Regions from separate parts of the Dryocola baronae genome, predicted to be linked through region 4. Evidence: predicted binding sites of a transcription regulator. Region 4 holds the regulator's gene; each other region holds the start of a gene.

Region 1 (5,094 bases), 630 kb from region 4:
TCTTCGTGCTCAGGGCTTAAGCCCGCGTTGAGCATGACCTGCACGCGTTCGCCGCTTTTCAGCGCCGCAGGCATGTCCACATCGTCTTCGGCGAGGCGGCTAAGCTCGTTCTCCTCGCTGATCAGGCGCTGATATTCTTGCTGCAGTACCGGTTCAGGATCGACCAGCAGCTCGCCACGATAGCCATCGACGATAAGCGTTCTGCGGTGCAGAACCGAAGGCTGGATATCCGCCCCCATGACCGTCGGAATACCCAGCGCGCGCACCATGATGGCGGCGTGAGAGTTGGCGGCACCGTCGCGTACCACAACGCCCGCCAGACGGTTTTGCGGCAGCTCTGCAAGGGTTGCAGCCGAAAGCTCGTCGGCAACGAGGATAAAGCGTTCAGGCCAGGTATTTGGGCCTTGAATGGTGTCATCGAGATGGAACAGCAGGCGCTGTCCGAGCGTTCTCAGGTCGCCCGCACGCTCTTTCAGATAGCTATCCGAGAGGCTTGCGAACTGTTCGGCAAATTTCTCGACGACTTTTTTAACCGCCCACTCCGCCACCGAGCCTTTATCCACTTCGCCGAAAAGTTCACGGCGCAGGCGCGCGTCGGTCAGCAGGTGCGAGTAGAGGTCGAATATAGCGGCCGTTTCTTTCTGCGCGCCCGCAGCGAAGCGTTTGCTGTAGCGGCGGAATTCGTTGGCGGCCTCTTCAAGCGCGGCGGTGAGCCGCTCGCGTTCGCGCGAGGTATCAAGCGTTGAAGCTTCGGATACCTGCTCCATCAGCGGCAGCGTGGAGTCCATCCAGCCTTCCGCTATGGCCACGCCCGGTGACGCAGGGAGCGCACGAATGCGCGTCTGGCGATACTGGCCAAACAGAGCGGCAAGCTGTGACTGGGAAAGAATGCCCGCCATTTGCGTGGCGAGAGTAACGAGGAAGGACTCTTCGCTTTCATCGTACTGACGATGTTCGCGCTGCTGCACCACCAGCACGCCCAGCAGTTGACGCCGCTGGATGATAGGCACCCCAAGGAAAGCGCGGAAACGCTCTTCTTTTACGGCGGGTACGTATTTAAAGCTGGGGTGTTTTTGGGCATCCGCAAGGTTGATGGGTTCGGCAAGGCGACCTACCAGCCCGACAATGCCTTCATCAAATGCGAGGGTGATGGTGCGTCCGCGTGGCTTTTTCAGCCCCTTTGTTGCCATCAGGTAGTAGCAGCGGCGGTCACTGTCTGCGAGATAAACCGAGCATACCTCGGTATCCATCGCAAGGCAGATGTCGGTCACCAGGATGTCCAGCGCCTCATTGAGGCGCGGGGCGCTGGCAACCTTTTCAACGATTTCTCGCAAACGGGTAAGCATTTTTGGCGTGACTTAACCTCTTTTACGTCGCCATGCAGGCGCGTTATTGCGTGGTGGCGTAACTTCCTGCAGCGGCATAACGACACTGGCAAACTCTTTCATCACCCGACGATAAACATCGCGCTTGAAGGAGACAACCTGACGCACGGGATACCAGTAGCTCACCCAACGCCAGCCGTCGAACTCCGGGGTGCTGCTGGTTTGCATATTGATGTCGTTATCAGAGCCAATCAACTGCAAAAGAAACCATTTTTGTTTCTGGCCGATACAAACCGGCTTTGTGTCCCAACGCACCAAACGTTTCGGTAATTTGTAACGTAACCAGTTGCGGGTCGAGGCGAGGATACGGACATCTTTTCGCTGTAACCCCACTTCCTCAAAAAGCTCACGGTACATCGCCTGCTCAGGAGATTCGCCAGGATTGATGCCACCCTGCGGAAACTGCCAGGAGTGCTGACCAAAACGTCTGGCCCACATCACCTGCCCTTGCCGATTACAGATTACAATACCAACATTCGGGCGGTAGCCATCATCATCGATCACCGGACTACCTCAAATAAAATCTCGATTGCAGCGATTGTTTCATACAAGCCTCAGGCGGTAAACCACTGTTAATCGTCTACCGTGACTAATAACATTTGAATAACTCACAAATTTAACCCGAGTTATAAACAGAAGGGCCGAAGCCCAGGCGTTTTTATTCACTTTTTCTGTGGATATCACTGTGAAAAACTAGCCGATACTCTCGGGACAACTTCTGACAACTCAAAATAAGAACAATCCCACACTTATGAAAACTTATTATAATTCAATTCAATACACAGATAAATGCTGTTCATTACTCTCATAACGTGATGGGCATCACATTCAAGGATCGCCAACTGACGAAAGATCGACCAATGACGTTTTTATCCACAGATTGTGCCAACAAGTTAGGCACAATTCGTCGAAAAAATGTCTTTAGCCCCTCCGTCAAGGCTGTAAATGGAACCAGTAGTCATGGTTTTTGCCAGTTATCCCATTTTTCTGTGGATAACCCGGTGTAAGATCCTGTTCATTGTCAGTGACCAGAATTGGAAAAGATTTTTTTGCTTACCGCAATATGCGAAGTTTTTGAAAAAAAGTCATTACAAATCATGAAATTGATATTCTCTCTCCCGGCACGTTAAACTATTTCCCCATTGTGGGTAAACCACGGTCATTTTTTAACCACTCGCAGCCAGGCGTTATGCAATCATTACAACCTTTGCTTCACCCACCCGAAAACGAACGCATTCTGCTTGCTCAGGCACAAAGCCTCGCGGGCTATACGCTTGGGGAACTCGCCGCGCTGGCGGGCCTTGCCATCCCGGCGGATCTTAAGCGCGATAAAGGCTGGATCGGTATTTTGCTCGAGCTTTGGCTCGGGGCGAGCGCGGGGAGCAAACCGGAGCAGGATTTCGCCGCGTTAGGCATCGAGTTAAAAACGATCCCCATCGACCGGCTCGGCCGCCCGCTGGAAACCACCTTTGTCTGCGTCGCGCCGCTTACGGGCAACACCGGCGTGGTGTGGGAAACCAGCCACGTGCGCCATAAGCTAAAGCGCGTTCTGTGGATACCGGTTGAGGGCGAACGGCAAATCCCGTTGGCCGAACGCCGCGTGGGCGCGCCTCTATTATGGGAGCCTTCGGAAGAAGAGGATCGCCAGCTCAGGCTGGACTGGGAGGAGCTGATGGATCTGATTGTGCTGGGACAGGTTGAACGCATTACCGCCCGTCATGGCGAAGTGCTGCAGCTGCGCCCTAAGGCTGCGAACAGCAAAGCGCTGACCGAAGCCATCGGCGCGGACGGCACAAAGATCCTCACGCTGCCACGCGGTTTCTATCTTAAAAAGAACTTTACCGCCGCCCTACTTGCACGACATTTCGGCCTGTAGCATCAATTAACGTGTACTCCCTTTCGAGCAGGCGCTTATAATTAGCGTTTTCATTTTTTGGCAGGACTTGTTTGATGTTTGCATGGATCTCTGACCCCAATGCATGGATGGCGTTAGGCACGCTAACCATCCTCGAAATCGTATTGGGTATCGACAATATTATTTTCCTCTCGCTGGTCGTCGCGAAGCTCCCCAAAGAGCAGCAGCAGAAGGCGCGTCGCCTGGGTTTAGGCGCGGCAATGCTCATGCGGCTTGCGCTGCTTGCTTCTATTGCATGGGTTATCCGCTTAACTACCCCGCTGTTTACGGTCATGGGTAATGAGATTTCCGCGCGGGATTTAATCCTGCTCTTCGGTGGTCTGTTCCTTATCTGGAAGGCCAGCAAAGAGATTCACGAATCCATCGAGGGCGGCGAAGAAGGCATTAAAACCAACGTTCACTCCTTCTTTGGCGCTATCGTGCAGATCATGCTGCTGGATATTATTTTCAGCCTGGATTCGGTGATTACCGCGGTCGGCCTGTCTGACCACCTGTTCATCATGATGGCCGCCGTGATTATCGCAGTCGGGGTCATGATGTTTGCCGCGCGCGCGATTGGCGATTTCGTTGACCGCCATCCGTCGGTGAAAATGCTCGCCCTGGCATTCCTGCTGCTGGTGGGCTTCACGCTGATTCTCGAAAGCTTCGATGTTCACGTGCCGAAAGGCTACATCTACTTCGCGATGTTCTTCTCTATCGCCGTCGAAAGCCTCAACCTTATCCGCAACAAAAAGAACCCGCTCTAACCCAATCAGGGGAAGGCCAACACGCTTTCCCCTGATTTATTTTAAGAATTTGCCGCTTATCTTCCCGCCTTTAAAAAGTTATTACTAAACTATGTATGTTTTTCTATTCCATTCCTGACGAGGCGAACAACAATGAAAAAATGGGCAGTTGTAATTTCCGCTATGGGTCTGGCTTTTGCCGTTTCCGGCTGCAGCAGCGACTACGTGATGGCAACCAAAGACGGCCGCATGATCCTGACCGATGGCAAACCGAAGGTCGATGATGAAACCGGTCTGGTGAGCTACCGTGACCAGCAGGGCAACGAAATGCAGATCAACCGCGACGACGTTTCACAAATCATTGAGCGTTAAATCCTGAAGGTCAGCGCCTCGCTGGCCTGACGACTTTTCTTCTCTCCCCCCTTTCGCTTTTGCTTCCCCTCTGCCATGTTAATAGTCCTTTTTTGTCAGGCGCCTGCCTGATGAGGTCAGAAGAATAAGGAAGCCGGCTATGCACTATCACCGTATCCCCCATAGCGCTCTTGAAATAAGCACGCTGGGCCTTGGCACCATGACGTTTGGTGAACAGAACAGCGAAGCCGACGCTCACCAACAGCTTGATTATGCCGTAAGCCAAGGCGTGAACCTGATTGACGTCGCGGAGATGTACCCCGTCCCGCCGCGCCCGGAAACCCAAGGGTTAACAGAAACCTACGTGGGCAACTGGCTGAAGAAAAGCGGCAATCGCGACAAGCTTATCGTCGCCTCAAAGGTCAGCGGCCCAAGCCGCAATAACGACGCGGGCATCCGCCCAAACCAGATTCTCGACCGCAGAAATATTCGCGACGCGCTGGACGCAAGCCTTAAGCGCCTACAGACCGACTACCTCGATCTCTATCAGGTTCACTGGCCGCAGCGCGCCACCAACTGCTTCGGCAAGCTGGGCTACACCTGGACGGATAACGCGGTTCCCGTCACGCTGCTGGAAACGCTGGAGGCGCTGGCAGAATTCCAGCGCGCCGGGAAGATTCGCTATATCGGCGTCTCGAACGAAACGCCGTGGGGCGTG
Region 2 (5,094 bases), 3.7 Mb from region 4:
GCCCAGTTGAAGTCGCTGGCTACGGAATTCCTCGCGATTCTGAAAAACGAACTGGCTGCCGTTGAGAAGAACGTCAACGTGCTGGTTGAGTCCGTAAGCAGCGATAAAGCCGCGCTGACGGCGAAAAGCCGCGACGCGTTCCTCGGCCTGCTAAACGCCACGCCAAACGGCGTTATCCGCAACTCTGACGCGGTAAAAGGCGTGGTAGAAACCTCTCTGAACGTCGGCGTGGTGACGACGAGCGACGACAGCGCGGAAATCATCTGCCTGATCCGCTCTCTTATCGATACCGGTAAAGATTACGTGGTGGGCATGCTGCACGCGCTTGGCCAGCTCGCCGGTGCGCAGACCAATGCGAAGGGCAGTTACCCAGGCTGGCAGCCGGATGCTAACTCTCCGGTTATGCACCTGGTGCGCGAAACCTACCAGAAGCTGTTTAACAAAACGCCGAACATCATGGTAATCCACGCGGGCCTGGAGTGCGGTCTGTTCAAGAAACCTTATCCGGACATGGACATGGTTTCTATCGGGCCAACCATCACCGGTCCTCACTCCCCGGATGAGCAGGTGCATATCGAAAGCGTGGGCCAGTATTGGATCCTGCTGACCGAGCTGCTAAAAGCGATTCCAGCGAAGTAAGCACTTTGAGCGTTAGCGCTATCCGGCGAAACTGTCGGGTGGCGCTGCGCTTACCCGACCTACGGATTCGGTGTTGTAGGGTGAATAAGCCGATGCTCTATCCGCTGAAACTGTCGGGTGGCGCTGCGCTTACACGACCTACGGGTTCGGTGTTGTAGGGTGAATAAGCCGATGCTCTATCCGGTGAAACTGTCGGGTGGCGCTGCGCTTACCCGACCTACGGTTTCGGTGTTGTAGGGTGGATAAGCCGATGCGCTATCCGCTGAAACTGTCGGGTGGCGCTGCGCTTACCCGACCTACGGGTTCGGTGTTTGCGTGGTTCGCGCCATCCGTCATACAAGTTCGGTGTTGTAGGGTGGATAAGCGAATGCGCCATCCACCAACAATCTCCTGCCCTCACAACCCCAACAGCAGCTGCCGCTCAATCTGCGGGTCCAGCAGCGTGACGTGTAACCCCACCAGCCTCACCCCCCGCCCTCCCCGGCGATCGTTCCAGGTATTTTTTGCCGTGGCGATCAAATCTTCTTTATTAAGCTGCGGCCAGACGTGCTCTTGGGTCGTTTGCTGGAAATCATTAAACTTGAGCTTTACCCCCTGACGGGCGATCAGCAGGTCGGGCTTCACGTTCTTCAACCGCCTTTCAAGCTCGGGATACAGCTGTTCGATAATCGCTTCGCACTCTTCCCAGCGGTGAATATCTTCGGCCAGCGTTTTTTCAACGCCGACGGATTTGCGCTGCCTTTCGTTGCTGATTTCTCGCTCGTCGATGCCCTGGCTTCGCTCCCAGATAACCCGGCCAAACTTCCCGAAGCGCTTTAGCAGCGAGGCTAAATCGGTTTTCTGCACGTCGGCACAGGTGCGCAGGCCGAGGCTTTCGAGCTTGCCGGCGGTGACCTTGCCCACGCCGGGGATTTTGCCCAGCGGCAGAGTTTCCAAAAAGGCCGGAACCTCGTCAGGCGTGATCACATATTGCCCGTTCGGCTTGTTAAGGTCGGAGGCGATTTTGGCGAGGAACTTTACCGGCGCGATACCGGCGGAGGCGGTGAGATTCAGCTCGTCAGAAATAGCCTGGCGGATCTCCCGCGCCATCAGCGTAGCCGAGCCGTAGCAGTGCGGGCTGGCGGAAACGTCGAGATAGGCTTCGTCGAGCGACAGCGGTTCAATCAAGGGGGTGTAGCGGGAGAAGATTTCACGGATGTGGTTCGAGGCTTCTTTATAGGCATCGAAGCGGCCAGGCAGTAACGTCAAATGCGGGCAGAGCTTGAGCGCCATTGCGGTGGACATCGCGCTGTGGACGCCGTATTTACGCGCCGGGTAGTTCGCCGTGCTGATGACCCCGCGCCGCTGTGCGCTGCCGCCGATAGCCAGAGGGATATCGCGCAGGGCTGGATTATCACGCATCTCAACGGCGGCAAAGAAGCAGTCCATATCAACATGAATGATTTTACGCATGCTCATCCAACCCTATTATTTACTGGATAAGTATACAGTCAAGTTGGGAAATGTGTGAAGGGAAATGTCGGGTGGCGCTGCGCTTACCCGACCTACCTAAGCGTGGAATTTCGATGTGGATTGTCGGGTGGCGCTGCGCTCACCCGACCTACCTAAGCGTGGGATTTTGATGTGGATTGTCGGGGGGCGCCACGCTTACCCAACCTACCAAACCAGCGTAGGTCAGATAAGCGAAGCGCCATCTGACAAATCTAAAGGATTTGTCCGGACTTAAATTTCGCCTCGCGCGCTTCCCGCGCCATGCGTTTTTTACGCGCGTCGCACGGTTCGGGGCAGTTGCACACCTTCTCCATTCCCAGCGCTGCAATGCCGCCGCAGCTGCCCTGAATGGATTTACGCTTGACGATAAAGCCCAGCGACATGCCGAAAATTACCAGCACGAAGACGGCAAAGGTGGCAATAAACACGATAAGCATAGTGGCTCCCGTCAGCCGCCAAAGTCGTCGAGCATGATGTTTTCATCCTCTACGCCCAGGTCTTTGAGCATTTTAATTACCGCCGCGTTCATCATCGGTGGCCCGCACATATAGAACTCGCAGTCTTCCGGCGCGGGATGGTTGCGCAGGTAGTTTTCCAGCAGAACGTTGTGGATGAAGCCGGTATACCCCGTCCAGTTGTCTTCCGGCTGCGGATCGGAAAGCGCGACGTTAAAGGTGAAGTTCGGGTTTTCCTGCGCCAGCTTTTCAAACTCATCTTCGTAGAACATTTCACGCAGCGAGCGCGCGCCGTACCAGAAGCTGATTTTGCGCGTGCTGTGCAGGCGCTTGAGCTGGTCGAAGATGTGGGAACGCATCGGTGCCATGCCCGCACCGCCGCCGATAAAGACCATTTCGGCATCGGTATCTTTGGCAAAGAATTCACCAAACGGCCCGGAAATGGTGACTTTATCACCCGCCTTTAACGACCAGATATAGGAAGACATAATCCCCGGCGGCGCGTCCGGCACGTTCGGCGGCGGCGTGGCGATACGCACGTTGAGCATAATAATGCCCTCTTCTTCCGGGTAGTTCGCCATGGAGTAAGCGCGTACACAGGGTTCGTTCACCACGGACTGGAAGCGGAACAGGTTAAATTTGTCCCAGTCGCCGCGATACTCGTCCGGCACGTCGAAGTCGGCATAGCTAACCTGATGCGGTGGCGATTCAATTTGAATGTAGCCCCCGGCGCGGAACGGCACCACGTCACCGTCAGGAATGCGTAGCTTCAGCTCTTTGATAAACGTCGCTTTGTTATCGTTAGAGATAACCTCGCATTCCCATTTTTTGACGCCGAATATCTCTTCCGGCAGCTCAATCTTCATGTCCTGCTTAACGGCAACCTGACAGGCCAGACGGCAGCCCTCTTTGGCCTCGCGTTTGGTAATGTGCGAAAGCTCGGTTGGCAGAATATCGCCGCCGCCCTCTTTGATTTTCACACGGCACTGGCCGCACGAGCCGCCGCCGCCGCAGGCCGAGGAGATAAAGATCCCCTGGCTTGAAAGGGTGTTCAGCAGCTTATCGCCTGCGGGCGCGTGGAACTGCTTGTCCGCATCGCCATTAACTTCGATCAGCACGTCGCCGGAGTTCACAAGCTTCGATTTTGCGAACAAAATCATCAGCGCCAGCGCCAGGACGATCAGCGTAAACATCACTACGCCAAGAATAATTTCCATAAATTTCCGCCCTTACAGCTGCACACCGGAGAAGGACATAAAGCCCAGCGCCATCAAACCGGTGGTGATAAAGGTTATCCCTAAGCCGCGCAGTCCTGCGGGCACGTTGGCGTATTTCATCTTCTCGCGGATACCGGCCATGGCAACGATCGCCAGCATCCAGCCGATGCCGGAGCCGAAGCCATAAACGATGGATTCGCCAAAGCCATAGTCACGTTGCACCATGAAGGAGACACCGCCAAAGATGGCGCAGTTCACGGTGATCAGAGGCAGGAAGATGCCCAGCGCGTTGTACAGCGCCGGGAAGAAACGATCGAGGATCATTTCAAGGATTTGCACCAGGGCCGCAATAACGCCGATAAAGGTGATGAAGTTCAGGAAGCTAAGATCCACCCCTTCCACCAGCGCGCCGTCGCGCAGCACCAGGTTATAAACCAGGTTGTTAACCGGCACTGAAATCCCCAGCACCACGGTTACCGCAATGCCAAGCCCAAAGGCCGTAGAGACTTTCTTCGACACGGCAAGGAAAGTACACATGCCGAGGAAGAAGGCGAGCGCCATGTTTTCAACAAACACCGCTCGCACAAACAGACTAATCATATGTTCCATCGTCTGTTAATCCTTTTCCTGTTGAGCAGGCTTCCAGGTACGCAGCGCCCAAATCAACAATCCGATAATAAAGAACGCGCTGGGTGCCAGCAGGAACAGCCCGTTCGGCTGATACCAGCCGCCGTTTTGCACGGTGTCCAGCACGGTGATGCCAAACAGCTTGCCGCTGCCGATAAGCTCACGAATAAAGCCAACCAGCAGCAGGATCACGCCGTAGCCCAGGCCGTTGCCGATGCCGTCCATAAAGCTCGCCAGCGGCGGTGACTTCATGGCGTAGGCTTCCGCACGACCCATTACGATACAGTTGGTGATAATCAAACCAACGAATACCGAAAGCTGTTTTGAGATCTCATAGGCGTAGGCCCGCAGGATCTGATCGACTACGATCACCAGCGAAGCGATGATCGCCATCTGCACGATAATGCGCACGCTGTTGGGAATGTAGTTGCGGATCATCGAGATAAACATGCTGGAAAACGCCGTAACCACGGTGACGGCAATCGTCATCACGAACGCCGTTTCCAGCTTGGTGGTGACCGCCAACGCCGAGCAAACCCCGAGGATTTGCAGCGCAATCGGGTTGTTGTCCACCAGCGGGCTAACCAGTACCCGCTTAACTTCTTTCATGCCTGACATATCAGCCATTATTAAGCGCTCCTTCCCGTACTTGTTTCAGGAACGGG
Region 3 (5,094 bases), 2.9 Mb from region 4:
GCGGCGGGAGATAATGCTTTGCTGCTTTAGCCAGCGGCTAAGTTCTTGTTGACGGGTTTTATTCATGGCATGCCAGTGCAGGTAGATAAAGGAATTATCAGGCAAAATTTGCTGGCAATGTTACAACGGGGAGAAAAGAAAGGCGACCTATTAAGCCGCCTTTGTGTCTGGATCAATTTTACTTGTTTTGCTCGGCTAATCCGTCGAGATAACGCTCGGCGTCAAGCGCTGCCATACAGCCGGTACCGGCAGAGGTGATTGCCTGGCGGTAGATGTGGTCCATGACGTCGCCCGCCGCGAACACGCCAGGGATGCTGGTCTGCGTGGCGTTGCCGTGAATGCCGGACTGCACCTTGATGTAGCCGTTTTCCAGCTCCAGCTGGTCGGCGAAAATAGCCGTGTTCGGACTATGCCCGATTGCCACAAACAGGCCTGCAACCGCCAATTCTTCAGTCACATCGGTATTGTGGGTGTCGCGCAGACGCAGGCCGCTTACGCCCATCTGGTCTCCGGTTACTTCATCAAGCGTTTTGTTGGTGTGCAGAACGATATTGCCGTTTGCCACTTTATCCATCAGACGATTGATGAGGATTTTTTCCGCACGGAAGCTGTCACGACGGTGAATGAGGTGCACTTCTGAGGCGATATTAGCCAGGTAAAGCGCTTCTTCAACCGCTGTGTTACCGCCGCCGATGACCGCAACTTTCTGGTTACGGTAGAAGAAACCGTCGCAGGTTGCGCAGGCAGAAACGCCGCGGCCTTTGAACGCTTCTTCAGAAGGAAGGCCCAGGTAACGCGCGGAGGCACCGGTCGCGATAATCAGCGCGTCGCAGGTGTACTCACCGCTATCGCCGGTCAGGCGGAACGGACGGTTTTGCAGATCGACCTTGCTGATGTGATCGAAAAGAATTTCGGTTTCGAATTTGGCGGCGTGCTCGTGCATGCGCTCCATCAACAGTGGCCCGGTCAGGTCATGCGGGTCGCCCGGCCAGTTTTCGACTTCGGTGGTGGTGGTGAGCTGGCCGCCTTTTTCCATACCGGTAATCAGGACGGGTTTCAGGTTGGCGCGAGCAGCATAGACCGCTGCGGTGTAGCCCGCAGGGCCGGAGCCCAGAATAAGCAACTTACTGTGTTTAGCCGTGCTCATGAGTTCCTCATTGAACGTTTGCTGACAATCGGGGGATTGTAGGGAATTTGGCGACTTAAAAAAAGGTGTAGCGAGGGTGTTAGGGAATTGTGTGAACGATATGTGTAATAGCCTTGCTCAATCAATGTGCTGAAACCGCGCTTAAACCGCATAAATACTCAACCTGTGAGAGGGATTAGTCACGGAGGTAAAGTGATGAATAATCGTCAAGTGCGCCTGATATCTGGCACGTTCCACTAAAAAGCGATGTTTTGCTTTGACAATCCCCTAAGCATTTGCGAAAACATTCGAGGAAGAAAAAACATTTGGTGTGATTGTTTTCATAACGTCGCGCATACCTGATGCAAATTTACCGGGCCATTGAAATCTACGCATGGTGTGGACAGACGCCATGCGTGATGTCGATAGCAGCCGTTTGGCACCGGTCTTCTCACGTACACCCGGAACAGTGACGTTGACCCGGGTTATGGCAGGTGATGGAAGGAACAGAGAGAGACAATAATAATGGTAGATAGCAAAAAGCGCCCTGGCAAAGATCTCGACCGCATCGATCGTAATATCCTCAACGAGCTGCAAAAGGATGGGCGAATTTCTAACGTCGAGCTTTCGAAGCGTGTTGGGCTTTCACCGACGCCGTGCCTTGAGCGCGTACGTCGTTTGGAACGACAGGGTTTTATTCAGGGCTACACGGCGCTGTTAAACCCGCATTATCTGGATGCATCACTTCTGGTTTTTGTTGAGATTACTCTGAATCGTGGCGCGCCGGATGTGTTTGAGCAATTTAACGCCGCAGTGCAAAAACTTGAAGAAATTCAAGAGTGTCACCTGGTTTCCGGCGATTTCGACTACCTGTTGAAAACCCGCGTGCCGGATATGTCGGCTTACCGCAAATTATTAGGCGAAACCCTGTTACGACTGCCGGGGGTGAACGACACCCGTACCTACGTCGTCATGGAAGAAGTGAAACAGAGTAATCGTCTGGTTATTAAGACCCGTTAACACGGGCCAGGTGCAAAATCCGCGTATTTTGGTTACACTCCTGGTAATCCATACAGCAACAGTGCCGGGATCCTCCCGGCACTGTTGCTCTCTATATATTTAAGGACCTGGAGAGTCTACTTGAGCCAGGAATACACCGAAGATAAAGAAGTAACATTAAAGACACTTAGCAGCGGGCGCCGTTTACTTGAGGCGCTGCTGATCCTTGTTGCCATTTTTGCCATCTACCTGATGGTCGCCTTACTGAGTTTTAATCCTTCCGATCCAAGCTGGTCACAGACGGCGTGGCATGAACCTATCCATAATTTGGGTGGTGCACCCGGCGCATGGCTTGCGGATACCCTGTTTTTCATCTTTGGCGTGATGGCCTATACCATTCCGGTGATTATCATCGGTGCCTGCTGGTTCACCTGGCGGCAGCGGGGCAGTGAAGATTACATCGACTACTTTGCGGTGTCGCTGCGCCTGATAGGCGTTCTGGCCATGGTGTTGACCTCCTGTGGTCTAGCCGCCATTAATGCTGACGATATCTGGTACTTCGCCTCCGGCGGCGTGATTGGCAGCCTGTTGAGTACGGCGATGATGCCGCTGCTGAATAGCAGCGGCGGTACGATCGCGTTGCTTTGCGTCTGGGCGGCTGGCTTGACGCTGTTCACCGGCTGGTCTTGGGTGAGCATTGCCGAAAAGATCGGCGGCGCGGTGTTAACCGTGCTGACGTTTGCCAGCAATCGAACCCGTCGGGATAACACCTGGCAGGACGAAGAGTACGATTACGAAGAACATCAAGACGAACTGCTTGACGATGAACACGAACCAGCAATGGAAAAACGTGAATCCCGTCGTGCACGTATCCTGCGCGGTGCGCTGGCCCGCAAGCAGCGCATCTCAGAGAAATTCGCCAACCCTAACGCGCGTAAAACGGACGCCGCTTTGTTCTCCGGCAAGCGCATGGATGACGAAGATGACGTCCTGTTTACCGCGCGCGGCGTTGAGGCCGACGCGGACGACGTGCTGTTCTCCGGTAATAAAGCTACGCTTCCGGAATCAGAGGAATACGATCCGTTATTAAGCGGTCCTTCCATCGTTGAACCGCTTGCGGCTGCGACAGCCGCGACGATGGTAAATCAATCCTACGCTGCGCCAGTTTCCTCGGCTGCATCAACGCCGCCGGTTCAAACGCCAGCGCCTGAAACGCAGACCAGCCCGGCTATCGCCTGGGAACCTGCGCCAACGACGGTTACGCCTGACCCGGTTATTGCCCCGGCACCTGAAAACTACGCTGCGCCACGGCCAGCCGCACAGCAGGTACCTCAGGAAATGACCAGCCACTGGTCTGAACCCGCAGCGCCTGTTGCAGAGCCTGAATATCAGCCTGAACCCGTCGAAGAGAGTAAACCTGCGCGTCCGCCGCTCTATCATTTTGAAGAGGTTGAAGCGCAGCGTGCTCGTGAAAGGGAACAGCTAGCCGCCTGGTATCAGCCGGTAATTGAACCTAAGCCCGATCCGTACGAGCGCGCAGAGGCTACACCAACAGTACCGTCAATGCCTTCAACGCCATCAATGCCGCCAGTTATGCCAACAGAGATGCCTGCGCCGGATGTAACTTCGGTTGCGCCCGTTGTCAAAGAAGCGGCAAAAGCAGCAGGCGCAGCGGCAGCGTTTTCGCCTGTATTTAGCATTGCTAGCGATGCGCCACGCGCGCAGGTGAAAGAGGGGATTGGGCCGCAGCTGCCGCGTCCAAATCGCGTACGTGTACCTACCCGTCGTGAACTTGCCTCCTACGGCATTAAGCTGCCGTCGCAGCGCATGGCGGAAGAACAGGCTCGCGCGGAACGTCGTCAAAACGGCGACTACAGCGACGATTACGCCGACGATAATGCGGACGAAATGCAGCAGGACGAGCTGGCACGCCAGTTCTCCGCGCAACAGCAGCAGCGTTATGGCGATGAGTACGCAGAAGAGCAGCCGTCTCAGGAAGATGAAGACGCGGCAGAGCAAGCCGAACTGGCCCGCCAGTTTGCCGCCCAGCAGCATCAGCGCTATGAGCAAACCGCGCCTGCTTCCAACGCACCGTTCTCGCTCGACGATTTTGGTTTTTCTCCGATGAAAGAGCTGGTGGACGATGGCCCAAGCGAGCCGTTGTTTACGCCAAGCCCTGTCCCGGAACAAGCGCCTGCTGTACCCGCTCAGCCTGCTGCACATCAAAGCTATGCTCCGCAAGAAGCCTATCAGGCACCTTCGCAGCATCAGGCCTATCAGCAGCCTCAGCAGCCGCAGGAAAGTCTAATCCATCCGTTCCTGATGCGTAATGGCGACGACCGGCCGCTGCAAAAACCGACCACGCCGCTGCCGTCGCTGGATCTGCTTACCTCTCCGCCAGCTGAAGTTGAGCCGGTGGATACTTTTGCGCTGGAACAAATGGCGCGTCTTGTTGAGGCGCGTCTGGCTGATTACCGCATCAAAGCCGACGTTGTGGATTATTCACCGGGCCCGGTTATTACGCGTTTCGAACTCGATCTGGCACCGGGTGTCAAGGCTGCTCGTATATCAAACCTGTCGCGTGACCTGGCTCGTTCATTGTCTACGGTTGCCGTGCGCGTTGTAGAGGTTATTCCGGGCAAGCCGTATGTCGGCCTGGAATTACCGAATAAAAAGCGCCAGACCGTTTACCTGCGTGAAGTTCTCGACTGCGCTAAATTCCGCGAAAGCACCTCGCCTCTCACCGTGGTGCTTGGTAAGGATATCGGCGGGGAATCTGTCGTCGCCGACCTTGCGAAAATGCCTCACCTGCTCGTTGCGGGTACCACTGGCTCCGGTAAGTCGGTGGGCGTGAATGCTATGATCTTAAGCATTCTGTACAAGGCGACGCCGGAAGAAGTTAAGTTCATCATGATCGACCCGAAAATGCTCGAGCTGTCGGTCTATGAAGGCATTCCTCATCTGTTGAC
Region 4 (5,094 bases):
AGGGCGTAGAGGACATTATGCACAAGCTCGCCGCTAAAATGGGCTTTGCACTGCGTCATAACGTGATTGAAGCGCATGGATTATGTTCAGCGTGTGCCGAAGTAGAAGCCTGTAGCCACAAAGATGGGTGCAGCAGCCATGACCATTCGGTGCTGATTAAGAAAAAAGTACGCTGATTTAAAATAAGAAGGGAGTGCGGTACATCCTTGTACCAGGGCCGGGTAGCCGTTGAGGGTTAGCACAACTGAGGGTTATGCAAACTACCAGCGGTATTTGTTACGGGTTTCCCAGTCAACAACTTCCTTTTCAGCGTCTTCTTTAGAAGAGCCGTAGCGTTCCTGGATTTTACCAACCAGCTGATCGCGTTTACCTTCAATGACGGTCATGTCGTCGTCGGTCAGCTTGCCCCATTTTTCTTTCACTGTGCCTTTGAACTGTTTCCAGTTACCGCCGATTTCGTCTTTATTCATAATTTAGATCCTCATCGTTCGGTTAAATATCACAAAATTAATATCGTCCGAGTGGAGCCAGCTGGCTGTCACTCACTATCTGCTGGACGTGATAATAATTGTAGTCAAGGATCTGGCATCGAAGCGGTAATTAAGAATATTGAACCATCGGGGTGATGGGCAACACGCTGACTAACCACAGAACATTGCGTTAAATCAGCGTGTTAGGCGGTGATTAAAGCCTCGTCAGGAGTTGTAACTATCTATGACTTTCAGCTGCAAACCAGGTATCGTGCCGCCAGTGGCGACGCCAAATCCAGCCGAGAGACAGTCCACGCAGTGCAAGAAATACCGCAATTGACAGCCACAGGCCGTGGTTACCAAGCCATGGCACGCTCAGTAACGACAGGCCAAAGCCCAATGCCGCAATCGCCATACTGTTGCGCATCTCGGCACCGCGCGTTGCGCCAATAAACATGCCGTCGAGCAGATAGCACCACACCCCCACCACCGGCAGGACAATTTGCCAGTGCAGATAGCGGTCCGCCTGCTGCTGTAGCTCCGGCAGTGACGTAAGCATGGCGACAATGTTTTCACCAAACAGCGCGTACACAACCGCGAAGCTCAGGGCGACAATACCCGCCTGGCGGCAGGCCGCCCGCCATACGTCAAGCAGCTGGCCGCCGTTACGTGCGCCATAGGCCTGCCCTGAATGCGCCTCCACGGCGTAGGCAAAGCCGTCCAGCGCGTAGGCGGTAAACGTCAGCAGCGTCATGAGCACGGCGTTGACCGCCACCACTTCGCTGCCCAGACGCGCGCCCAGAATCGTCACCGAGGCGAAGCAGATTTGCAGCAGCAGCGAGCGCAGCATGATGTCCCTGTTTAACGCCAGCAGACGGCGGACATTCCCCCGCCAGGCATTTTTTAGCATCGTAAAGTCGATGCCGCGCATGCCCAGCACCTTTTTCACCATCAGCAGGCCGATGATAAAGGTAGCGTATTCCGCAACCACCGTTGCCAGCGCCGCGCCCTGCACATTCATATGCAGGCCCATCACCAGCCAGAGATCGAGCACGATGTTCAGCACGTTGCCGACCACCAGCAGGATCACCGGGGCGCGGGCATACTGCACGCCGAGCAGCCAGCCAAGCAGCACGAGGTTTGCTAAAGAAGCGGGGGCGCTTAGCCAACGGATTTCGAGGAAGCGCCGAGCCTGCTCTAGCACCTGCTCGTTCCCACCGACGATATTTAAGGCAAGCGTAATCAGCGGGTAGCGCAGCGCGACGATAGCGATACCGGCGACCAGCGCCAGCAGCAAAGGTTGAACCAACGCGCGGGCCAGCGCCGCCGGGTTGTTCGCGCCAAAGGCCTGGGCCGTTAAGCCCGTGGTGCTCATGCGCAGAAAGAGCAGCAGCATAAAGAGGAAGCTGGTTGCCGTTGCGCCAATCGCCACGCCGCCGAGATAAACGGGGCTGTCCAGATGACCAATAACGGCGGTATCGACCAGGCCCAGCAGGGGCACGGTGATATTGGAGAAAATCATCGGTAACGCGAGGCGCCAGAGCGCTTTATCCGTCGTCGAGAAGAAACGCATGGGGGGTTCCAGGACGAGTAAAAGACACGAAGTTTGACGGTGATGCGCGGCGGGCGCGCATCACCTAGTGCGAGGGCACGTAATCGGGACTACAGCCAGTCGCCGTTGCGGATCACGCCGACGGCCAGGCCTTCAATGCTGAAGTTCTGCTCGCGGAGATCGACGATGATAGGTTCGAACTCGCTGTTTTCCGGCAGCAGCTGCACGGTATTGCCCTGTTGCTTAAGACGTTTGACGGTCACTTCGTCGTCGATACGCGCCACAACCACCTGGCCGTTACGCACGTCCTGAGTTTTGTGTACCGCCAGCAGGTCGCCGTCGAGAATACCGATGTCTTTCATGGACATGCCGCTTACGCGCAGCAGGAAGTCTGCATTAGGCTTAAACAGGGACGGGTCAACGTCGTAATGGCCTTCTATGTGCTGCTGCGCCAGCAGCGGCTCACCGGCGGCAACGCGGCCAATCAGAGGAATGCCGGTCACTTCTTCAACCAGCAGGCGGATGCCGCGTGAGGCACCCGAGACAATTTCGATTACGCCCTTACGAGCCAGCGCCTTAAGGTGCTCTTCTGCAGCGTTTGGAGAACGGAACCCCAGACGTTGAGCAATTTCGGCACGCGTAGGTGGCATGCCGGTCTGGTTGATATGATCCCTAATGAGATCAAACACCTCTTGCTGCCTGGTAGTTAAAGCTTTCATTCCGCCCCCTGGGTGTTTATACAGTTATGCTGTGAGTATATACAGTCAAAGGCGAATTTGAAACCACAAATTGAGCAAAAAACCAGGCACTTATCGCAATCTGGAAAGCCTCTCGCAAATTAGCGCATATGCTGCCACAGCAGCGTGACCCAGGTGACAACTGCGAGGATAATAGCGATCAATACGGCGGCGGAACCCATATCCTTCGCCCGGCCTGAAAGCTCGTGGTAATCCGTGCCCACGCGGTCGACCAGCGCTTCGATGGCGCTGTTGAGAATTTCAACAATCATAACCAGCACAACGGAGCCGATAAGCAGAATGCGGGTAATAGGGTCAACGTCCAGCCAGCAGGCAATGGCGATAGCGATAACCGCGGCAACCCCTTCCTGGCGGAAGGCGGCTTCGTTTATCCAGGCGGCGCGCAGGCCCTTCCAGGAATAGCCCGCGGCTTTGATAATACGAGTGAACCCAGTGGTGTTATTCGCCATTTTTGGAAACCTTTTTAAAATAAAAGCGTCAATGCTTATCAGTGCCCACCTTCTTCAGGTTTCTGCCATGGAAACGGCAACCAGGAGGATGGTGGGTAAAATCGCAACGCCACAGAAATCTTATGCAGTTTCTGATATTCTTGCGGCGAATTTGCATTATTAACCTGAGGCTTTACATCGTTTATGTCAGGCTGGCCAAGAATCTACTACAAATTACTTAATTTACCATTAGGCGTCCTGGTAAAAAGCAAGTCCATACCGGCTGATCCACAAGCCGAACTGGGCCTGGATACAACTCGCCCAATTATGTACGTTCTGCCTTATAACTCTAAGGCAGACTTGTTGACGCTACGCGCGCAATGCCTCGCACATGATTTACCCGACCCGCTGGAACCGCTTGAAATCGACGGAGCGGTTTTGCCGCGCTATGTCTTTATTCACGGTGGCCCGCGCGTCTTCACTTATTACACGCCGAAAGAAGAGTCAATTAAGCTCTTCCACGACTATCTTGATCTGCACCGCAATAACCCGAATCTGGACGTTCAGATGGTGCCGGTATCGGTGATGTTTGGCCGTTCGCCGGGCCGTGAGAAAGGCGAAATCAACCCGCCGTTAAAAATGCTCAACGGCGTTCAGAAATTCTTCGCGGTTTCCTGGCTTGGTCGCGATAGCTTTGTGCGTTTCTCCGCGCCGGTCTCTCTGCGCCAGATGGCAACCGACCACGGCACGGATAAAAAAATCGCCCAAAAACTGGCTCGCGTAGCGCGCATGCACTTTGCTCGCCAGCGTTTAGCCACCGTCGGGCCGCGCCTGCCGGTGCGTCAGGATTTGTTTAATAAACTGCTGGCATCAAAAGCAATCGCGCGAGCGGTCGAAGATGAAGCGCGCAGTAAGAAAATCTCCCACGAGAAGGCCCAGCAAAACGCGGTCGCGCTTATGGAAGAGATTGCGGCGAACTTCTCGTATGAAGCCGTGCGCCTGACCGACCGCGTGCTGGGCCTGACGTGGAACCGCCTGTATCAGGGCATCAACGTTCACAACGCCGAGCGCGTGCGCCAGCTCGCCCACGACGGCCATGAAATCGTGTATGTGCCCTGCCACCGCAGCCACATGGACTACATGCTGCTGTCGTATGTGCTTTATCACCAGGGGCTGGTGCCTCCGCACATCGCGGCGGGCATCAACCTGAACTTCTGGCCGGCTGGCCCGATTTTCCGCCGCCTGGGCGCGTTCTTTATTCGTCGTACCTTTAAGGGCAGCAAGCTGTACTCCACCGTGTTCCGCGAATATCTCGGCGAGCTGTTTAGCCGTGGCTATTCGGTGGAATACTTCGTGGAAGGGGGCCGTTCGCGGACCGGCCGCCTGCTTGACCCGAAAACCGGCACGCTGTCGATGACGATTCAGGCCATGCTGCGCGGCGGTACCCGCCCTATTACGCTGGTGCCGATTTACATCGGTTACGAACACGTGATGGAAGTGGGCACCTACGCCAAGGAACTGCGCGGCGCGACGAAAGAGAAAGAAGGCTTTATGTCGATGCTGCGCGGCCTGAGCAAGCTGCGTAATCTGGGCCAGGGCTACGTTAACTTCGGCGAACCTATGCCGCTGATGACCTTCCTGAACCAGCGCGTGCCGGAATGGCGCGACTCAATCGATCCGATCGAAGCGGTGCGCCCGGCGTGGTTAACGCCAACGGTGAACGAAATCGCCGCCGAGCTGATGGTGCGCATTAACAACGCAGGGGCGGCCAACGCCATGAACCTGTGCTGCACCGCGCTGTTAGCGTCACGCCAGCGCTCGCTGACCCGTGAACAGCTAACGGAGCAGCTCGACTGCTACCTGAGCCTGCTGCGCAACGTGCCGTA

Evidence for each region. The regulator LexA, encoded in region 4, represses DNA repair genes until DNA is damaged. The targets are predictions, from matches to a motif close to TNCTGTATGTACATACAGNA.
Region 1: mutH (DNA mismatch repair endonuclease MutH) is a predicted target of LexA. The motif match lies at 2,323-2,342, and genes of this name have one in related genera.
Region 2: dinB (DNA polymerase IV) is a predicted target of LexA. The motif match lies at 2,112-2,131, and genes of this name have one in related genera.
Region 3: ACSPHG_RS15485 (DNA translocase FtsK 4TM domain-containing protein) is a predicted target of LexA. The motif match lies at 2,185-2,204, and genes of this name have one in related genera.

Annotation. Positions count from the first base shown of each region.
Region 1 is NZ_JBINNY010000001.1:966,405-971,498, reverse strand. Features, by position in the region: gene ptsP (phosphoenolpyruvate--protein phosphotransferase) at 1-1,346, opposite strand, end outside; gene rppH (RNA pyrophosphohydrolase) at 1,359-1,889, opposite strand; gene mutH (DNA mismatch repair endonuclease MutH) at 2,575-3,261, shown strand; gene ACSPHG_RS04455 (TerC family protein) at 3,333-4,046, shown strand; gene ACSPHG_RS04450 (YgdI/YgdR family lipoprotein) at 4,179-4,397, shown strand; gene ACSPHG_RS04445 (NADP(H)-dependent aldo-keto reductase) at 4,537-5,094, shown strand, end outside.
Region 2 is NZ_JBINNY010000001.1:4,075,914-4,081,007, forward strand. Features, by position in the region: gene pepD (cytosol nonspecific dipeptidase) at 1-639, shown strand, start outside; gene dinB (DNA polymerase IV) at 1,036-2,091, opposite strand; gene nqrM ((Na+)-NQR maturation NqrM) at 2,343-2,567, opposite strand; gene nqrF (NADH:ubiquinone reductase (Na(+)-transporting) subunit F) at 2,579-3,802, opposite strand; gene nqrE (NADH:ubiquinone reductase (Na(+)-transporting) subunit E) at 3,815-4,411, opposite strand; gene ACSPHG_RS19320 (NADH:ubiquinone reductase (Na(+)-transporting) subunit D) at 4,418-5,056, opposite strand; gene ACSPHG_RS19325 (Na(+)-translocating NADH-quinone reductase subunit C) at 5,049-5,094, opposite strand, start outside.
Region 3 is NZ_JBINNY010000001.1:3,247,579-3,252,672, reverse strand. Features, by position in the region: gene cydD (heme ABC transporter permease/ATP-binding protein CydD) at 1-66, opposite strand, end outside; gene trxB (thioredoxin-disulfide reductase) at 179-1,147, opposite strand; gene lrp (leucine-responsive transcriptional regulator Lrp) at 1,652-2,146, shown strand; gene ACSPHG_RS15485 (DNA translocase FtsK 4TM domain-containing protein) at 2,267-5,094, shown strand, end outside.
Region 4 is NZ_JBINNY010000001.1:334,034-339,127, reverse strand. Features, by position in the region: gene zur (zinc uptake transcriptional repressor Zur) at 1-176, shown strand, start outside; gene ACSPHG_RS01590 (CsbD family protein) at 261-470, opposite strand; gene dinF (MATE family efflux transporter DinF) at 709-2,043, opposite strand; gene lexA (transcriptional repressor LexA) at 2,133-2,741, opposite strand; gene ACSPHG_RS01575 (diacylglycerol kinase) at 2,861-3,229, opposite strand; gene plsB (glycerol-3-phosphate 1-O-acyltransferase PlsB) at 3,413-5,094, shown strand, end outside.